DNA from 3 places in the Kitasatospora sp. NPDC097643 genome. Region 2 is predicted to be linked to each of the others. Evidence: predicted binding sites of a transcription regulator. Region 2 holds the regulator's gene; each other region holds the start of a gene.
What was found. Region 2 encodes HrcA, which represses chaperone genes, less so after heat shock. Its sites were predicted from a motif close to TTNGCACTCNGNNNNNCNGAGTGCNAA; they were not measured.
Positions count from the first base shown of each region.

Region 1 (5,476 bases), on a different contig from region 2:
CTGCACGGGCACCTGCTGTCGGTGGCGCTCTCCCCGGCCTCCCGGATGTCCGGGGTGGAGGTGAGCGAGCTGCGGCTGCCCAAGGGGGCGGCGGTCACCCTGGTCGTGCGGGAGGGGAACTCCTTCGTGCCGGACCGGGCGACGGTGCTGCGCGGCGGGGACGAGCTGCTGGTGGTCACCACGGACGAGGTCGGCGAGGCGGCGGAGCGGCGGCTGCGGGCCGTCGACAAGGGCGGCAAGCTGGCGGGGTGGCTCACCGGGCGGTGAGGGCCCGCGGGCGGGGAGGCCTTATGGGCGGGGATTGCTTGCTGGCGTGATTCTGAGGCCTTAACCCTCCGTTCACCTTCAATCGGCAGGACAATTTTGGATCTGCCCTGTAGTGTGGGGGTGAGCGCGACATCTACGCGCGTAACTGTATGATGGAGAGACCAAACCCAGCATCTGCCTGACGCAGAGTTGGCGCGACCGCTCGGCGGCCGCGGCCCGGCCCCGGCCACCCCGCCGGACCGGCCCGGTATCTACCCCGGTCGACGCGCGAGAGGACGACTCTCGGCGCCGTCGGGGCCACACCATGCCCTGCCGCGCTACCAGGCAGCAGGAAGGACCGACCGTGACGGCCCGCCGAACGGTCGACAGCGTCGAGGAGACCACCACCTCGCCCGGCGCCACCAGCACGCACGACACCGCGGCGCCCGCCCGCGCCGGGTACGGGACGCTGCTGCGCACGCCCGGCGCCTGGACGTTCCTGGCGCCCGCGTTCATCGCGCGACTGCCCTACGCGATGCTCAGCATGGGCATCCTGCTGCTCGTCAAGGAGACCCACGGCTCCTACGGCACCGCCAGCACCGTCGCGGCCGTCGCGGCCGTCGCCCAGGCCCTGATCGGCCCGCAGACCGGGCGGCTCGCCGACCGGTACGGCCAGGCCGCCGTGCTGGTCCCGACCGTTGTGGTGCACGCCGCCTCGGTCGGCACGCTGATCGCGCTGGCGCTCGGCCACGCGCCGGCCTGGAGCCTGTTCCTGGCCGCCGCCCCGGCCGGGGCGAGCATCCCCCAGATCGGCGCGATGGTGCGCGCCCGCTGGGTCGCCACCTTCGCCGCCGAGGGCGCGTCCGCTTCGTCCGCGGCCAAGGTGAGCACCGCGTTCGCCTTCGAGTCCGTGACGGACGAGTTCACCTTCGTGATCGGCCCGATCCTGGCCGCCGCCATCGCCACCTCGGTCAGCCCCTCGACCGGGCTGGTCGTCGAGGCCGCGCTGACCTTCGTCGGCGGCCTGGCCTTCGCCGCCCAGCGGCGCACCGCGCCCGCCCGGGTGGCGCCGGTGGCCGGCGCCCGCCGGGTCTCCGCGCTCTCCTCGCCGGGCGTCCGACTGCTGGCCGGCACCTTCCTCGGGGTCGGCGCCGTGTTCGGCGGCATGCAGGTCTCGGTGAACGCCTTCGCCGACTCGGTCGGGCAGCACGGCGCCGCCGGCACCGTGTACGGGATCTTCGCCGGCGGCTCGATGCTGGCCGGCGTGCTGTACGGCGTGATCGCCTGGCGGCGGGCCGTCCAGCACCGGATGATCATGAGCTACGGCCTGCTGGTGCTGGGCTGCTCGACGCTGTGGGCGATGCCCAACCTGGTCGCGCTGTCGGTCGCCGGGCTGGTCTGCGGCCTGGCCATCGCACCGACCCTGATCAGCGGCTACACCCTGGTCGAGACGCTCGTCGAGGACGGCGCCAAGACCGAGGCCTTCACCTGGCTGACCGGCGCCATCGGCCTCGGCCTGGCCACCGGCTCGATGGCGGCCGGGCGACTGATCGACGGGCACGGGGCCTCGGCCGGGTTCGTGGTGCCGGTGGCCGGCGCCGGGCTGGGCCTGCTGGCGCTGGTCTCGCTGCGGCACCTGCTGGTCGCGCCGGGCGCCGCGCGGCGTGGTGGCGGGGTCAGCACGGTGGTCGCCGGCTCGGACGTCGGCGCGGGTGTCTCCGCGGGCGCGTCCGCGGGTGTGTCCGCGGGTGTGTCCTCGTCGGAGCGGGCCGGGGCGCCGCAGCTGGTGGGCGCCGCCAAGGGCTGAGCGGGTGCGTGGCGGCGGTGGCAGGAGGTGCGCCGGGGGCGGTTCACGGCCCGGATCCCGGCTCATCTCACATCGGAGTCGCTGGACTGATCCAGCGGAATACCGCATCATTGACCATCGTTAGCACTCATCAGGCGAGAGTGCCAGGAGGAAGACAAGTGCCCACGTACCAGTACCAGTGCACCGAGTGCGGCAACGGCCTGGAGGCGGTGCAGAAGTTCACCGACGAGGCACTGACCACGTGCCCCGACTGCCAGGGGCGGCTCCGCAAGGTCTTCTCGGCCGTGGGTGTGGTCTTCAAGGGCTCCGGCTTCTACCGGACCGACAGCCGTTCGTCCTCCAGCAGCTCGGTGAGCTCTGGCTCCTCGTCCGGCTCCTCGGCGTCGTCCTCCTCGACGGCGTCCTCGGGCTCCTCGTCGAGCTCGTCGTCGAGCGGCTCGACCAGCTCGGCCAGCCCGGCTCCGGCCGCGAGCTGACCACGGCTCCGGCCGACCTCAGCACGGGAAAGGCCCGTCGACCCCGCAGCGCGCGGGGGCGGCGGGCCTTTCGCCTGCCCGGCCGCCCCGTTCCGGTCTGTCGGTGCGGGGCGCCTTCGTCAGCATGGAACGACCCGATCCGCTCGCACGGGTGAACGAAGTTGTCCACAGGCCCGAGTTGTCCACAGGCTGCGGATAGCCGCTTCCCGGGGCGGCTCCGGGCCCTCATCGTGGGGGTCACCAGAGACCGACCAGCCCCGGCCGGGCGGTCGCCCGACGACCCCGGTGGTGACCGATGACGACCATGAGCCTCTCCGTTCCGCTGCCCCCGCCCGCCGTCCCGCCCCGGCAGGAGGTGCCGAGCTTCCCGCCGATCCGGCGCGGGGCCGGCCGGTGGCACCGCTGGCGGCGCGCCGTGCGGCGGTGCGGCGGGGTGCCCGCCCTGGTGCTGCTCGCGGTGGCCGCGGCACTCGCGGCCGGGCCCGCGCGGGCCGGGCTGCCGCCCCCGGCCGGTGCGGTGGGCCGAACGGGTTGTCAATCCCAGGCTGCGGAAGATCACCCGTAACCCAGGAACGACTCCGTCGTTCGAGGCGGCATGAAGGGCTTCAAGGAATTCCTGCTGCGTGGAAATGTCGTCGAACTCGCCGTCGCCGTCGTCATCGGCGCGGCCTTCACCAACATCATCAACGCCTTCGTGAAGGGCGTGATCAATCCGATCGTCGGCGTGTTCGGGACGAAGGACCTGGGGTCCTACAGTTCCTGCCTCAAGGGGCCCTGCGAGGTGAGCGCCACCGGCGAGGTGTCATCCGGGATCCTCATCCTCTGGGGATCGGTGCTCAGCGCCGCATTGCAGTTCCTGATCACCGCAGCCGTCGTCTACTTCGTCCTGATCGTGCCCATGAACAGGCTCGCCGCCAGGCGCAAGACCCTCGCCGAGGTGGCCGCGGAGGCCGAGGCCAAGGAGGTCCAACTGCTCACCGAGATCCGCGACGCGCTGGTCGCCCCGCTGGGCTGACCGCAGCGATGGGGAAGGGGAAGAGGAGGAAGCGGGAAGGAGGAGGAGGGAGGGAAGGCGGGGGGTGGGGGGGTGGGGGGTCAGTCCCCGTGGTGCGGCGGGCGCTGGCTCAGGTACCAGTCCAGCCCCCGCCCACCGCTCTCCCCCGCGCCCGCGCCCGGGCGCTCACCCCAGCCGGTGTCGGTGTCGTCCCGGGACTGCTGGTCCAACGGGTCCCGGAAGATCAGCCGGGCCTTCGCCGGGGCCCGGCGAAGGCCCGGCCGGCCCGGCTGACCCGACTCGCCCGGTTGCTGCCCCTGCTCCCGCGCCTCGTCCTGCCCCTGCTCCCGCTGCGGCTCCTGCTCGCTCATCCTGTCCCCACTCCACTTGCTCGCCCGAATCGTCCTGTCCCTCCAGCCTAAGAGCCCCGTGGCATGCCGCGGGCCCCGGTGCGGAGTGCTCCGCGCCAGGGCCCGGTGGGATTCGGGGCCTTCGGGACCGGTCAGGCCGCCTCGAAGCCCGCGTGGTCGGCGATCTTCTTCAGCTCGGCCAGCGCGTGCTTCTCGATCTGGCGGATCCGCTCACGGGTCAGGCCGTGCTGCTTGCCCACCTCGGTGAGGGTGCGCTCGCGGCCGTCCTCCATCCCGTAGCGGGAGCGGATGATCGAGGCCGTGCGGTCGTCCAGCCGCCCGATGAGGTCGTCCAGCTCCTCCCGGCGGAGCATGACCATCACGGCGTCCTCGGGGGACGTCGCCCCGGTGTCCTCAACCAGGTCGCCGAACTGGGTCTCGCCCTCGTCGTCGACCGACATGTTGAGGCTGACCGGGTCGCGGGCCCAGTCCAGCACGTCCTTGATCCGGGCCTCGGTGGTGTCCAGCTCGGCCGCGATCTCGGCCGGCTCGGCCTCGCGGCCCAGCTCCTTGGACTTCTCGCGCTGCACCCGCCGGATCCGCCCCAGCTCCTCGACCAGGTGCACGGGCAGCCGGATCGTGCGGGACTGGTCGGCGATCGACCGGGTGATCGCCTGCCGGATCCACCAGGTCGCGTAGGTGGAGAACTTGAAACCCTTGGCGTAGTCGAACTTCTCGACGGCGCGCACCAGGCCCGCGTTGCCCTCCTGGATGAGGTCCAGCAGCGGGAGGCCGCTGCGCGGGTACCGGCGGGCAACCGCGACCACGAGCCGGAGGTTGGAGCGGATGAAGACGTCCTTGGCGCGCTCGGCGTCGTCGGCTATCGCCTCCAGCTCCTCGCGCGTGACGCCCTCGGGGAGCTCGCCCTCGTCCAGCAGGTGCTGGGCGTACACGCCGGCCTCGATCCGCAGCGAGAGCTCGACCTCCTCGGCGGCATCGAGCAGGGGCGTCCTGGCGATCTCGTCGAGGTACATGCCGACCAGGTCGCGGTCGGCCTCAAGGTTGGTCGGGCGGGCCGCGCGAGTCCGGTCGGCCCTGTCGCGAACGACGGCACGGGTGGCCATGCTTGCTCCCTTTGCTGGTGTTGCCGAGGTCTGCCTGCCTGCCCGAGAGGGCAAGAAGTGCGGGCCCGGAGGGGCTCACACGTAACGATCCAACGAACAGAATCCGGACAACATTCCCAAGTCACTCAGATTCTTCCCGCCGATGCAGTATCCTGCCGGTTTTCACACCGGTCCTGGACGCTGAGTGACCGGTCGGGCACCTCGGGTGCCGCTCGGGCGACCACTTCGGAACGCTTCCGCCACCGGACCCACACGCGTTCGCCGCCCCACCCGGTGAACCCGCGAACGGCCGCGGACGTTCCCGTACGCCCCGGCTCCCGCCCGCTCCCGCGCCCCGGCGCACGCAGGTCCTCCCCACAAAAGATGCCAAATCGCTATCGCCCCGGCGCCCGATCGGTCTGGGACACTGGGAAGGTGTCAGCCATGCACCTGACCAACAGCTCGACCTCCGTCACCGCGCGTCACCGCCGTCTCCTCCG
Region 1 covers NZ_JBEOSA010000035.1:45,603-51,078, reverse strand. The annotation lists gene ABTY15_RS22620 (potassium/proton antiporter) at 1-267, shown strand, start outside; gene ABTY15_RS22615 (MFS transporter) at 716-2,053, shown strand; gene ABTY15_RS22610 (FmdB family zinc ribbon protein) at 2,212-2,529, shown strand; gene ABTY15_RS22605 (hypothetical protein) at 2,825-3,094, shown strand; gene mscL (large conductance mechanosensitive channel protein MscL) at 3,125-3,544, shown strand; gene ABTY15_RS22595 (hypothetical protein) at 3,625-3,894, opposite strand; gene ABTY15_RS22590 (sigma-70 family RNA polymerase sigma factor) at 4,026-4,997, opposite strand; gene ABTY15_RS22585 (phosphatase PAP2 family protein) at 5,421-5,476, shown strand, end outside.
Region 1: ABTY15_RS22610 (FmdB family zinc ribbon protein) is a predicted target of HrcA. The motif match lies at 2,174-2,200, and genes of this name have one in related genera.

Region 2 (5,476 bases):
AAACGGTCCTCCAGGGTGACGGTGAACCCCTCGGCGGTCCTCTCGCAGCGCACCACCGCCCCGCAGAAGCCGGTCGCCGCCTCCTCGACCACCAGGTCCCGCTCGGCGGGCACCTCCGGGGCCGGGGCCTGTTTCTTCCACGGCGGGGTCAGATCGGGTCCGTACTGGCGGCTGCGCATGGAGGCGACTATACGGACGGACCGTCAGAGACCCGGCGCGCCCCAGACCGGGAACCAGCGGCTGAGGTCCTTCTCCAGCCGCAGGTCGTTCCCCAGCAGCGCGTTCACCTGGAGCTCCAGCGGGCTGTTGCGCTTCTCCCCGCCGCCGGGCATCGGCGCGAACGGGTAGAAGGTGCCGCGCTTGTAGAGGTAGACCAGCGCCAGTGACTGCCCCTGCGCGCTCCGGAAGGCGACCAGCGAGCAGAGCAGCTGCGGGCCGAAGCCGTTCGCCTCCAGCTCGCTGTTGACCGCGTGCAGGTCGTTGACCAGCTCCGGCAGCTCCTCGGGGGAGTGCCGGGCGAGCAGCCAGGAGTAGCCGTAGTCGTCCTTGGAGGCCTCGACGGGCACGCCGCCGCGCCCGGTGTCGGCGTCCAGCAGCTCGTGGACCTGCTGCTCGACCTGGCCGAAGGCCGCGCCCTCGACGGCGGCGAAGCAGACCGAGCCGAGCCCGGTGGGCCTGAAGCCCGCCCCGGCCTCCAGGGTGAGCGCGGCGGACGGCACGCCGAACAGCTGGTCGAGGTCGGGCTTGACCGGCTTGGTGCGGCCGAACAGGGTGTCCAGGAATCCCACGGCGGTCCTCTCTCGACGGGAACGGGCGTCAGCGGCCGAGCTGCTCGGAGATCTTCGCCAGCTGGGCCAGCCGCTTCTCCAGCGTCGGGTGGGTGGAGAACAGCTGGGTGGCGGCGTCCCGGGCACTCAGCGCGGGGGCGAAGTAGAAGGCGTTGTACGGCTGCGCCTGGCGCAGGTCCTTGCTGGGGATGGCGGCGATCTGCCCGGTCACCTTGGTCAGCGCCGAGGCGAGGGCGCTGGGCCGGCCGGTGAGCTGGGCGGCGGCCCGGTCGGCGGCGAGCTCCCGGTAGCGGGAGAGCAGCCGGGTGAGCAGGAAGCTGATCGCGTAGACCACCATCGACACCAGCGGGATGATCAGGGCGGCGATGGCCGCGTTCTGGTCGTTGTTGTTGCGGCCGCCGAGGAACCCGCCGTACATCGCGATCCGGGTCATCGCCCCGGCGAGGACGCCGAGGAAGCCGGCCACCGTCATCACCGCGACGTCCCGGTGGGCGACGTGGGACAGCTCGTGCGCGAGCACGCCCTCCAGCTCCTCCGGCTCCAGCCGGCGCAGCAGGCCGGTGGTGACGCACACCACGGCGTTCTGCGGGTTGCGGCCGGTGGCGAAGGCGTTCGGCATGTCGTTGTCGGCGACCGCCACCCGGGGCTTGGGCATGTCGGCGAGCGCGCAGAGCCGGTCGATGGTGCCGTGCAGCTGGGGGTACTGCTCCGGGGTCACCTGGTGGGCGCCCATCGCCCGCTCGGTGATCTTGTCGCTGAACCAGAACTGGGCCACGAAGAGCCCGCCGGAGATCAGCACGATCAGCGGCCAGGCGCCGCGCAGCAGCGCGATCAGCAGGCCGGTGAATCCGACGTACAGCAGCCCGATCACGAACATGGTCGCGACCATCCGGCCGGTCAGTCCGCGGTCCGGCGCGAAACGGGTGTGCTGGCCCGAGCTCGACATCGCTTGCTCCTCCGTTCGCCGTCGCTATCGATGCTGCCACCCGGACGGCCCCTCGGCACCACCCCCGCGCCGGGAACTGCGGGCAGGATCACCCCGGCCGGGCCGTTCCTGCCGTCGGACCCGGGCCGTACACTGGCAGGTACGGTTTTGGCACTCGTGTGTTCAGAGTGCCAAGGCCCCGGTCCTCCGGGGGCACCAGCCACAACGGACACACAACGGACAACGTGCGAAGACGGAGGTGCGTGCCCCATGGCCGGAGAGGTCCGCCAGCTGGACGACCGCAAGCTCGCCGTGCTCCGCGCGATCGTCCAGGACTACGTGGGCACCGAGGAGCCGGTCGGCTCCAAGGCGCTGGTGGAACGGCACAACCTCGGGGTCTCCCCGGCCACCGTCCGCAACGACATGGCGGCGCTGGAGGAGGAGGGATACATCCACCAGCCGCACACCAGCGCCGGGCGCATCCCCACCGACAAGGGCTACCGCCTGTTCGTCGACAAGCTGGCCGAGATCAAGCCGATGACCGCCCCCGAGCGCCGGGCGATCCGGCACTTCCTGGACGGCGCCGTCGACCTGGACGACGTGGTCGCGCGGACGGTGCGCCTGCTCGCCCAGCTGACCCGGCAGGTCGCGGTGGTCCAGTACCCCTCGCTGTCCCGGTCCACCGTCCGGCACATCGAGCTGGTGGCGCTGGCGCCGGCCAAGGTGATGCTGGTCCTGATCACCAACACCGGCCGGGTCGAGCAGCGGCTGGTGGACTGCCCGGGCACGGTCGGCGAGACCCTGCTGGCGGACCTGCGGGCCCGGATCAACGTGCGGGCCGTCGGCCAGCGCCTGCCGGACGTCCCGGGGCTGCTGGAGGAGCTGCCGGCGATGGTCGAGCAGGCCGACCGGCCGACCGTCACCACCGTCCTGGCGACGCTGTTCGAGGCGCTCGCCGAACAGAACGAGGAGCGGATCATGCTGGCCGGCACGGCCAACCTGACCCGCTTCGGGCACGACTTCCCGCTCACCATCCAGCCGGTGCTGGAGGCGCTGGAGGAACAGGTCGTCCTGCTCCGCCTCCTGGGTGAGACCGCGGACGCCGGGATGACGGTCCGGATCGGGCGGGAGATCGCCTACGAGGGGCTGAATTCCACCTCGGTGGTGTCGGTCGGTTACGGTTCGGGCGACGAGAGCGTGGCCAAACTGGGTGTGATCGGTCCGACCCGGATGGACTACCCGGGCACAATGGGGGCGGTGCGAGCGGTGGCGCGGTACGTGGGTCAGATCCTGGCCGAGTCGTAGCAATCGACCGCCGTTAGATTTCTAACGGTGGTGTCCAGTCGCAGCACTACTACAGGCGGAACAAGCGGAGCATTTGGTGGCCACGGACTACTACGCGGTACTCGGCGTCCGACGGGATGCGGGGCAGGACGAGATCAAGAAGGCGTTCCGGCGCCTGGCACGCGAACTGCACCCGGACGTCAACCCGGACCCGAAGACGCAGGAGCGGTTCAAGGAGATCAACGCCGCCTACGAGGTGCTCTCCGACCCGCAGAAGCGCCAGGTCTACGACCTCGGCGGCGACCCGCTGTCCCCGGGCGGCGGCGCGGGAGCGGGCTTCGGCGCGGGCGCGGCCGGGTTCGGCTTCTCCGACATCATGGACGCCTTCTTCGGCGCCGCCGCCGGCCAGCGCGGCCCGCGCTCGCGCACCCGGCGCGGCCAGGACGCCATGATCCGGCTGGAGATCACCCTGGAGGAGGCCGCCTTCGGCACCACCAAGGAGCTCCAGGTCGACACGGCCGTCACCTGCACCACCTGCAACGGTGAGGGCGCCGCGCCGGGCACTTCGGCGCAGACCTGTGACATGTGCCGCGGCAAGGGCGAGGTCTCCCAGGTCACCCGGTCGTTCCTCGGCCAGGTCATGACCTCCCGCCCCTGCCCGCAGTGCCAGGGCTTCGGCACCGTCGTGCCGACCCCGTGCCCGGAGTGCGCCGGCGACGGCCGGGTCCGCGCCCGTCGCACCCTGACCGTCAAGATCCCGGCCGGTGTCGACAACGGCACCCGGATCCAGCTGGCCGGCGAGGGCGAGGTCGGCCCCGGCGGCGGCCCGGCCGGCGACCTGTACGTCGAGATCGCCGAGACCACCCACGCGGTCTTCCAGCGGCGCGGGGACGACCTGCACTGCACCGTCACCATCCCGATGACGGCGGCCGCGCTCGGCACCCAGGTGCCGTTGCAGACCCTGGACGGGCTGGAGGAGGTCGACATCCGGCCCGGCACCCAGTCCGGCCAGTCGATCCCGCTGCACGGCCGGGGCATCACCCACCTGCGCGGGGGCGGCCGGGGCGACCTGATAGTGCATGTCGAGGTGCAGACGCCCACCAAGCTCGACCCCGAGCAGGAGGAGCTGCTGCGCCGGCTGGCGGTGCTGCGCGGCGAGGAGCGTCCGTCCGGGCAGTTCGCGCCCGGCCAGCAGGGCCTGTTCTCGCGCCTGAAGGACGCGTTCAACGGCCGCTAGCCGTCCCGCGGAGGGGTGCCGGGACCGGTCCCGGCACCCCTTTCGCGTTCCCGTTCCGTCCGCGTTCCGCCCCCCGCCCCGGAGGTTCCCCGCATGACCGCCCCCGTCTTCGTCGTCGAGACCGAGCGGATCGCCGCCGCCGCGCCCGGCGCCGTGGTGCTCCTGGACGGGCCGGAGGGGCGGCACGCGGCCGCGGTGAAGCGGCTGACGGCCGGTGAGGCGGTCACCCTGGCCGACGGGCTGGGGCTGGGCGTGGACGGCACCGTCGCGCAGGTGCACGGCAAGGACGCGATCGAGGTCACCGTGGCGGCCGTGCGGCGGGAGCCGGAGCCGGCGCCGCGGATCGTCGTGGTCCAGGCGCTGCCCAAGGGCGACCGCGGCGAGCTGGCCGTGGAGACCATGACCGAGGTCGGCGTGGACGTGGTGATCCCGTGGTCGGCCTCCCGCTGCATCACCCAGTGGAAGGGCGACCGCGGCGCCAAGGCGCTCGCCAAGTGGCGGGCCACTGCCCGGGAGGCGGGCAAGCAGTCCCGCCGGCTGCGCTTCCCCGAGGTGCACGAGCCGATGACCACCCGGCAGCTGGCGCCGGTGCTGGCCCGGGCCGCGTTCGCGGCCGTGCTGCACGAGGAGGGCGCCGAGCCGCTGGCGCTGGCCGCGCTGCCGGCGGCGGGGGACCTGGTGCTGGTGGTCGGGCCCGAGGGCGGGGTCTCGCCGGAGGAGCTGACGGCCTTCGCCGAGGCTGGGGCCAAGCCGTACCGGCTGGGCCCCTCGGTGCTGCGCACCTCGACCGCCGGGGTGGCCGCCGGGGCCCTGCTGCTCGGGCGCACCGGCCGCTGGTCCTGAGCCGGCGGCTCCCCGGGGGCGTGCGGCTCGCCCGGTGGGCGGGACTCTGCGAAAACCGGGGCGCGTCGTACGCGTACGTGCCTACGCTGGCCGCGTGACGGAACCCCTGAGCACCCCAGCGGGCGCCTACCTGCGCCACCCCCATCTGCACGGTGACCTGGTCACCTTCGTCGCCGAGAACGACATCTGGCTGGCCCCGCTGGACGGCGGCCGGGCCTGGCGGCTGACCGCCGACCACCTGCCGGTCCACCACCCCCGGTTCTCTCCGGACGGGCGGCACATCGCCTTCACCTCCGCCCGCGACGGCGCGCCCGAGGTGCACGTGGTGCCGGTGGACGGCGGCCCGGCCCGGCGGCTGACCCACTGGGGCAGCGACCAGACCCAGCTCCAGGGCTGGAC
Region 2 covers NZ_JBEOSA010000050.1:15,352-20,827, forward strand. The annotation lists gene ABTY15_RS27270 (DUF3097 domain-containing protein) at 1-179, opposite strand, end outside; gene pspAB (PspA-associated protein PspAB) at 204-788, opposite strand; gene htpX (zinc metalloprotease HtpX) at 817-1,734, opposite strand; gene hrcA (heat-inducible transcriptional repressor HrcA) at 1,984-3,018, shown strand; gene dnaJ (molecular chaperone DnaJ) at 3,095-4,234, shown strand; gene ABTY15_RS27295 (16S rRNA (uracil(1498)-N(3))-methyltransferase) at 4,328-5,077, shown strand; gene ABTY15_RS27300 (S41 family peptidase) at 5,172-5,476, shown strand, end outside.

Region 3 (5,476 bases), on a different contig from region 2:
GCGACGCGCAGTCCGCGCTCACCCAGCAGTACGGCGCCGCCCCGCTGCTGTTCCGCCCGCCGTTCGGCGACGGCGCCAACACCCCGGTGCTGAACACCTCGGTGCAGCAGTGCGGGCCGCGCGCGATCGTGCTCTGGCGCGAGTCGATGCAGATCCACGACATGCAGTACCAGGCGGCGGACAAGAAGCTGAAGCCCGGCGACATCATCCTGGCGCACTTCCGCGGCCCGAAGGAGCTCAAGGGCGCGACGATGACCCAGATGTTCGCCGACCTGCTGGCCCGGATCCAGGAGCAGGGCTTCGCGGTGGCCCGGCTGGAGGACTACATCCAGCCGCCGGCCTCCTAGACCTGGACCTGCGGGGCCTGGACGGGCTGACCGAGCATCATCAGCGGGCCGTGGTCGGTGCGGCTGAGGATCACCGTGACGGTGTTCGGCCCGGAGGGCTTGAGCTGACGGCGCAACTCCTCGGGGGTGATCGCCATCCCGCGCTTCTTGATCACCACCGTGCCGACGCCGCGCTCGCGCAGCAGCGCCTTCAACTTCTTGATGTGGAACGGCAGCACGTCGGTGAGCTCGAAGGCGTGCGCGTACGGGGTGGCGACCAGTTCGTCCGAGGTCAGGTAGGCGATCTTCGGGTCGATCAGCCGGCCGCCCACCTGCTCGGCCACCTCGGCCACCAGGTGGGCCCGGATCACCGCGCCGTCCGGCTCGTACAGGTAGCGCCCGACCGGGCCGGCGGGCGGGTCGGGCAGGTCGCCGCCGGTGAGGCTGGCGCCCTGCGGCAGCAGGGTGGCGCGGTGCGGGCGGGCGGCCCTGGTGCCGAACCACAGCACCGCCTCCTTGACGTCGCCATGGTCGGAGACCCACTCCGCCTCGGCGTCCGCCGGGACGGCCTCGTGCGGGATGCCCGGCGCGACCTTCAGCGCGCCGATCGGGGTCCGGCGCCCGGCCGCGATCGCCCAGGAGAGCGGCGGGGCGTACGCCTCCGGGTCGAACACCCGGCCGCGCGAGGTCCGGCGGGCCGGATCGGTGAACACCGCGTCGTAGCCGGAGACGTCCACCTCGGCGACGTCCGCGCAGCGCACCTCGACCAGCTCGGACAGGCCCAGCGCGGCGGCGTTGGCGGCGGTGGCCGCGCAGGCCGCCGGGTCCTTGTCGACGGCCAGCACCTCGATCCCGGCCCGGGCCAGCGCCAGTACGTCCCCGCCGATCCCGCAGCACAGGTCGGCCAGCCGGCGCACCCCGAGCCCGGCGAACCGGGCGGCCCGCCACTCGGCCACGCTGCGCCGGGTGGACTGCTCGACGCCGTTGGGCGTGAAGTACATCAGGTCGGCGTCCGCCCCGAACTTCGCCCGCGCCCGCTGCCGCAGCCGGGCCTGCCCGAACGCCGCCGACACCAGCCCGGCCGGGTGCTCCCGTCGCAGCCGGGTGGCCAGCGCCAGCTCCTCCTCGGGCGTGAACTCGCGCAGCTCGGCGAGCAGGGCCTGGCCCTCGGGGGTCAGCAGGGGCTGGAGGTTCTCGGTGTCCACGAGGTCATTCTGACCGGTCACAGGAGGCCGAGCTCAACAGCCAGCCAGAACCCCAGCGGCCAGAGGAACGGCGCCGCCGCGGTGACGTACGGCGCGATCCGGTACCCGAGCCGCCAGCAGCCCCGGGCGGTCCAACCCGCCAGCAGGAGCAGGATCGCGGCACCGGTCGCCGTGGCCGTGTACGTCGAGGTCACCGTGTGGTCGCGCTGCGTCAACATGACCAGGCCGATCACGATCGCTCCGGCGTAGATCACCGTGCCCGTGGCCAGGAGCACCAACAGGGAGAGCAGCAGGTCCGCCGACCAGTGGATACGCGGGCGCGCGGGTCGGTTCACCACAGCAGCCCGGAGCCCGCGAGGGCGGGCAGCAGTCCCGGGGCGATGACGGAGGCGGCCGGTACGAGCAGGTAGCCGGCCCGCCAGCTGCGCAGGAACACGACGACGGGCAACGAGCAGCCGATGACCAGCCCGGACAGCCCGGCGACCGACAGGATCAGGTCCTGGTCGTCGCTGGCGGCCTCGGCGAGTCCGCCGACGAGCACGAAGGTGCCGACCGGGAGGGCGCCGAGCAGTGGCAGGACGACGAGGAGCGCGAGCAGGGCGTCCTTCAGCCGGGACGGGCCGATCCGTAACTGAGTGGCGGTCATGGTGGGGAGTCTGCCCAAGGGCGGGCGCTCGCACATGAGTACGGCTACTCATCCGTAGACCGGGATCCCGGGCGCGCCGTTGGCACTCTGGTTGACTGAGTGCTAACACCCGCCTATGGTCGTCCTTGGCACTCTCCACTGGGGGAGTGCTAACGCGATGACGCGTGTCTGACCCCCGCGACGGCAGGCTCGCAGGTTCGCCCCTACCCGTTAGAAAACCCCGTAATCTCCGAAGGGGAGCTCGGACGTGACCACCAGCAGCAAGGTTGCCATCAAGCCGCTTGAGGACCGCATTGTGGTCCAGCCGCTCGACGCCGAGACGACCACGGCCTCCGGCCTGGTCATCCCGGACACCGCCAAGGAGAAGCCCCAGGAGGGCGTCGTCCTGGCCGTCGGCCCGGGCCGCTTCGAGGACGGCCAGCGTCTGCCGCTCGACGTCGCCGTCGGTGACATCGTCCTGTACTCGAAGTACGGCGGCACCGAGGTGAAGTACCAGGGCGAGGAGTACCTCGTCCTCTCCGCCCGCGACGTTCTCGCGATCATCGAGAAGTAAGTCGTTCCGACCCGCCCCGGATCCGTGTCCCAAGTGACAGGGGCCCGGGGCGTGGTTGTTGGTTCACGTAGTTCGGCGGCCGGTGGGCCGGCCGCAGCCCCGAGGGAATAGGGAACATGGCGAAGATCCTGCAGTTCGACGAGGACGCCCGCCGCTCGCTGGAGCGCGGTGTCAACAAGCTGGCCGACACCGTCAAGGTGACCATCGGCCCCAAGGGCCGCAACGTCGTCATCGACAAGAAGTTCGGCGCCCCGACCATCACCAACGACGGTGTCACCATCGCCCGTGAGGTCGAGCTGGACGACCCGTACGAGAACCTTGGCGCGCAGCTCGTCAAGGAGGTCGCCACCAAGACCAACGACGTCGCGGGTGACGGCACCACCACCGCCACCGTGCTGGCCCAGGCCCTGGTCAACGAGGGCCTGCGGAACGTCGCCGCCGGCGCCGGTCCGGCCGCCCTGAAGAAGGGCATCGACAAGGCCGTCGCCGCCGTCTCCGAGCACCTGCTGTCGGTGGCCCGCGAGATCGAGGGCAAGGACGACGTCGCCGCCGTCGCCTCCCTCTCCGCCCAGGACACCCAGGTCGGCGAGCTGATCGCCGAGGCGATCGACAAGGTCGGCAAGGACGGTGTCATCACCGTCGAGGAGTCGAACACCTTCGGCGTGGAGCTGGACTTCACCGAGGGCATGCAGTTCGACAAGGGCTACCTGTCGCCGTACTTCGTCACCGACGCGGAGCGGCAGGAGGCGGTCCTGGAGGACCCGTACATCCTGATCAACCAGGGCAAGATCTCCTCCATCCAGGAGCTGCTGCCGCTGCTCGAGAAGATCCTCCAGGGCGGCACCTCCAAGCCGCTGCTGATCATCGCCGAGGACGTCGACGGCGAGGCGCTGTCCACCCTCGTGGTGAACAAGATCCGTGGCACCTTCAACGCCGTCGCCGTCAAGGCCCCGGGCTTCGGTGACCGCCGCAAGGCGATCCTCGGCGACCTGGCCACCCTGACCGGCGGCACGGTGATCTCCGAGGAGGTCGGCCTCAAGCTCGACCAGGCCGGTCTGGACGTGCTGGGCACCGCCCGCCGCGTGACCATCACCAAGGACGAGACCACCATCGTCGAGGGTGCCGGCGACAGCGAGGCCGTGGCCGGCCGCGTCGCCCAGATCAAGGGCGAGATCGCCAACACCGACTCCGACTGGGACCGCGAGAAGCTGCAGGAGCGCCTGGCCAAGCTGGCCGGCGGCGTCTGCGTCATCAAGGTCGGCGCCGCCACCGAGGTGGAGCTGAAGGAGCGCAAGCACCGCCTGGAGGACGCCATCTCGGCGACCCGCGCCGCGGTCGAGGAGGGCATCGTCGCCGGTGGTGGCGCCTCCCTGGTCCACGCCGCCAAGGTGCTGAACGACGGCCTGGGCCTGTCGGGTGACGAGGCGACCGGTGTCGCGGTCGTCCGCAAGGCGCTGCACGAGCCGCTGCGCTGGATCGCCCAGAACGCCGGCCTGGAGGGCTACGTCATCACCTCCAAGGTCGCCGAGCTGGAGCTCGGTCAGGGCTACAACGCGGCCACCGGCGAGTACGGCGACCTGGTGAAGGCCGGCGTCATCGACCCGGTCAAGGTCACCCGCTCCGCCCTGGAGAACGCCGCCTCGATCGCCTCCCTGCTGCTCACCACCGAGACCCTCGTGGTGGAGAAGAAGGAGGAGGAGGCCGACAACGGTCACGGCCACTCGCACGGCGGGCACGGCCACTCCCACTGACGCCTGATCAGTGACCGGAGGCCCGGTCCGCTCCTTCGGGGGAGCGGACCGGGCCTCCGGCGCGTGCGGGGCACGCGTTTCCCGTTCAACTATCAGTTGAATTTTGCTTACAGCAAAGCTTGCCTTATAACTGAGGCATGATCGAGGCCCGCCATCTGCGCGTCCTGCGCGCCGTCGCCCGGACCGGCTCCTTCTCCGCCGCCGCCCGCGAGCTGGGCTGTACGCAGCCCGCCATCAGCCAGCAGATGAAGGCCCTGGAGAAGTCGGTGGACACCCCGCTGGTGGTCCGTTCCGGCCGGGGGATGCAGCTCAGCGAGGCCGGGCGGGTGCTGCTCAAGCACGCCACCGGGATCCTGGCCGGGCTCTCCGCCGCCGAGGAGGAGGTCGCGGCGATCGCCGGGCTGCGGGCCGGTCGGGTGCGGCTGGTCTCCTTCCCGACCGCGAGTTCCACCCTGGTGCCGCCCGCGGTCGCCCGGCTGCGGGACGGCCATCCGGGGGTGCGCGTGTCGCTGGTCGAGGCGGAGCCGCCGGAGTCGCTGGCGATGCTGCGCGGCGGCGAGTGCGAGATCGCGCTGGCCTTCCGCTACCCGCAGTCCGACGGCGCCGCCGCGCTGCCCGCGCCCGCGCACGGGACGCCGCGCGAGGCCCGCGCCGAGGCCAATCTGGAGGCGCAGCAGCTGAGCGCCGGGACCGACTGGTCGGATCTGGTGGTCACCCCGCTGCTGGACGACCCGCTGGTGGGCCTGCTGCCCGCCGCGCACCCGCTGGCGGGCCGCGGCGGGCCGGTGCGGCTGGCCGAGCTGGCGCAGGAGCAGTGGATCGCCGGCTGTCCGCAGTGCCGCGGGCACCTGGTGGAGCTCTGCGCGGGGGCCGGCTTCGAGCCCCGGATCGACTTCGCGACCGACGACTACCCGGCGGTGGTCGGCCTGGTGGCGGCCGGGCTGGGGGTGGCGGTGCTGCCCCGGCTGGCGTTGCAGTCGGTGCGTCCTGACGGG
Region 3 covers NZ_JBEOSA010000001.1:47,414-52,889, reverse strand. The annotation lists gene ABTY15_RS00210 (polysaccharide deacetylase family protein) at 1-347, shown strand, start outside; gene ABTY15_RS00205 (THUMP-like domain-containing protein) at 344-1,531, opposite strand; gene ABTY15_RS00200 (hypothetical protein) at 1,549-1,866, opposite strand; gene ABTY15_RS00195 (hypothetical protein) at 1,863-2,177, opposite strand; gene groES (co-chaperone GroES) at 2,425-2,730, shown strand; gene groL (chaperonin GroEL) at 2,847-4,481, shown strand; gene ABTY15_RS00180 (LysR family transcriptional regulator) at 4,619-5,476, shown strand, end outside.
Region 3: groES (co-chaperone GroES) is a predicted target of HrcA. The motif match lies at 2,257-2,283, and genes of this name have one in related genera.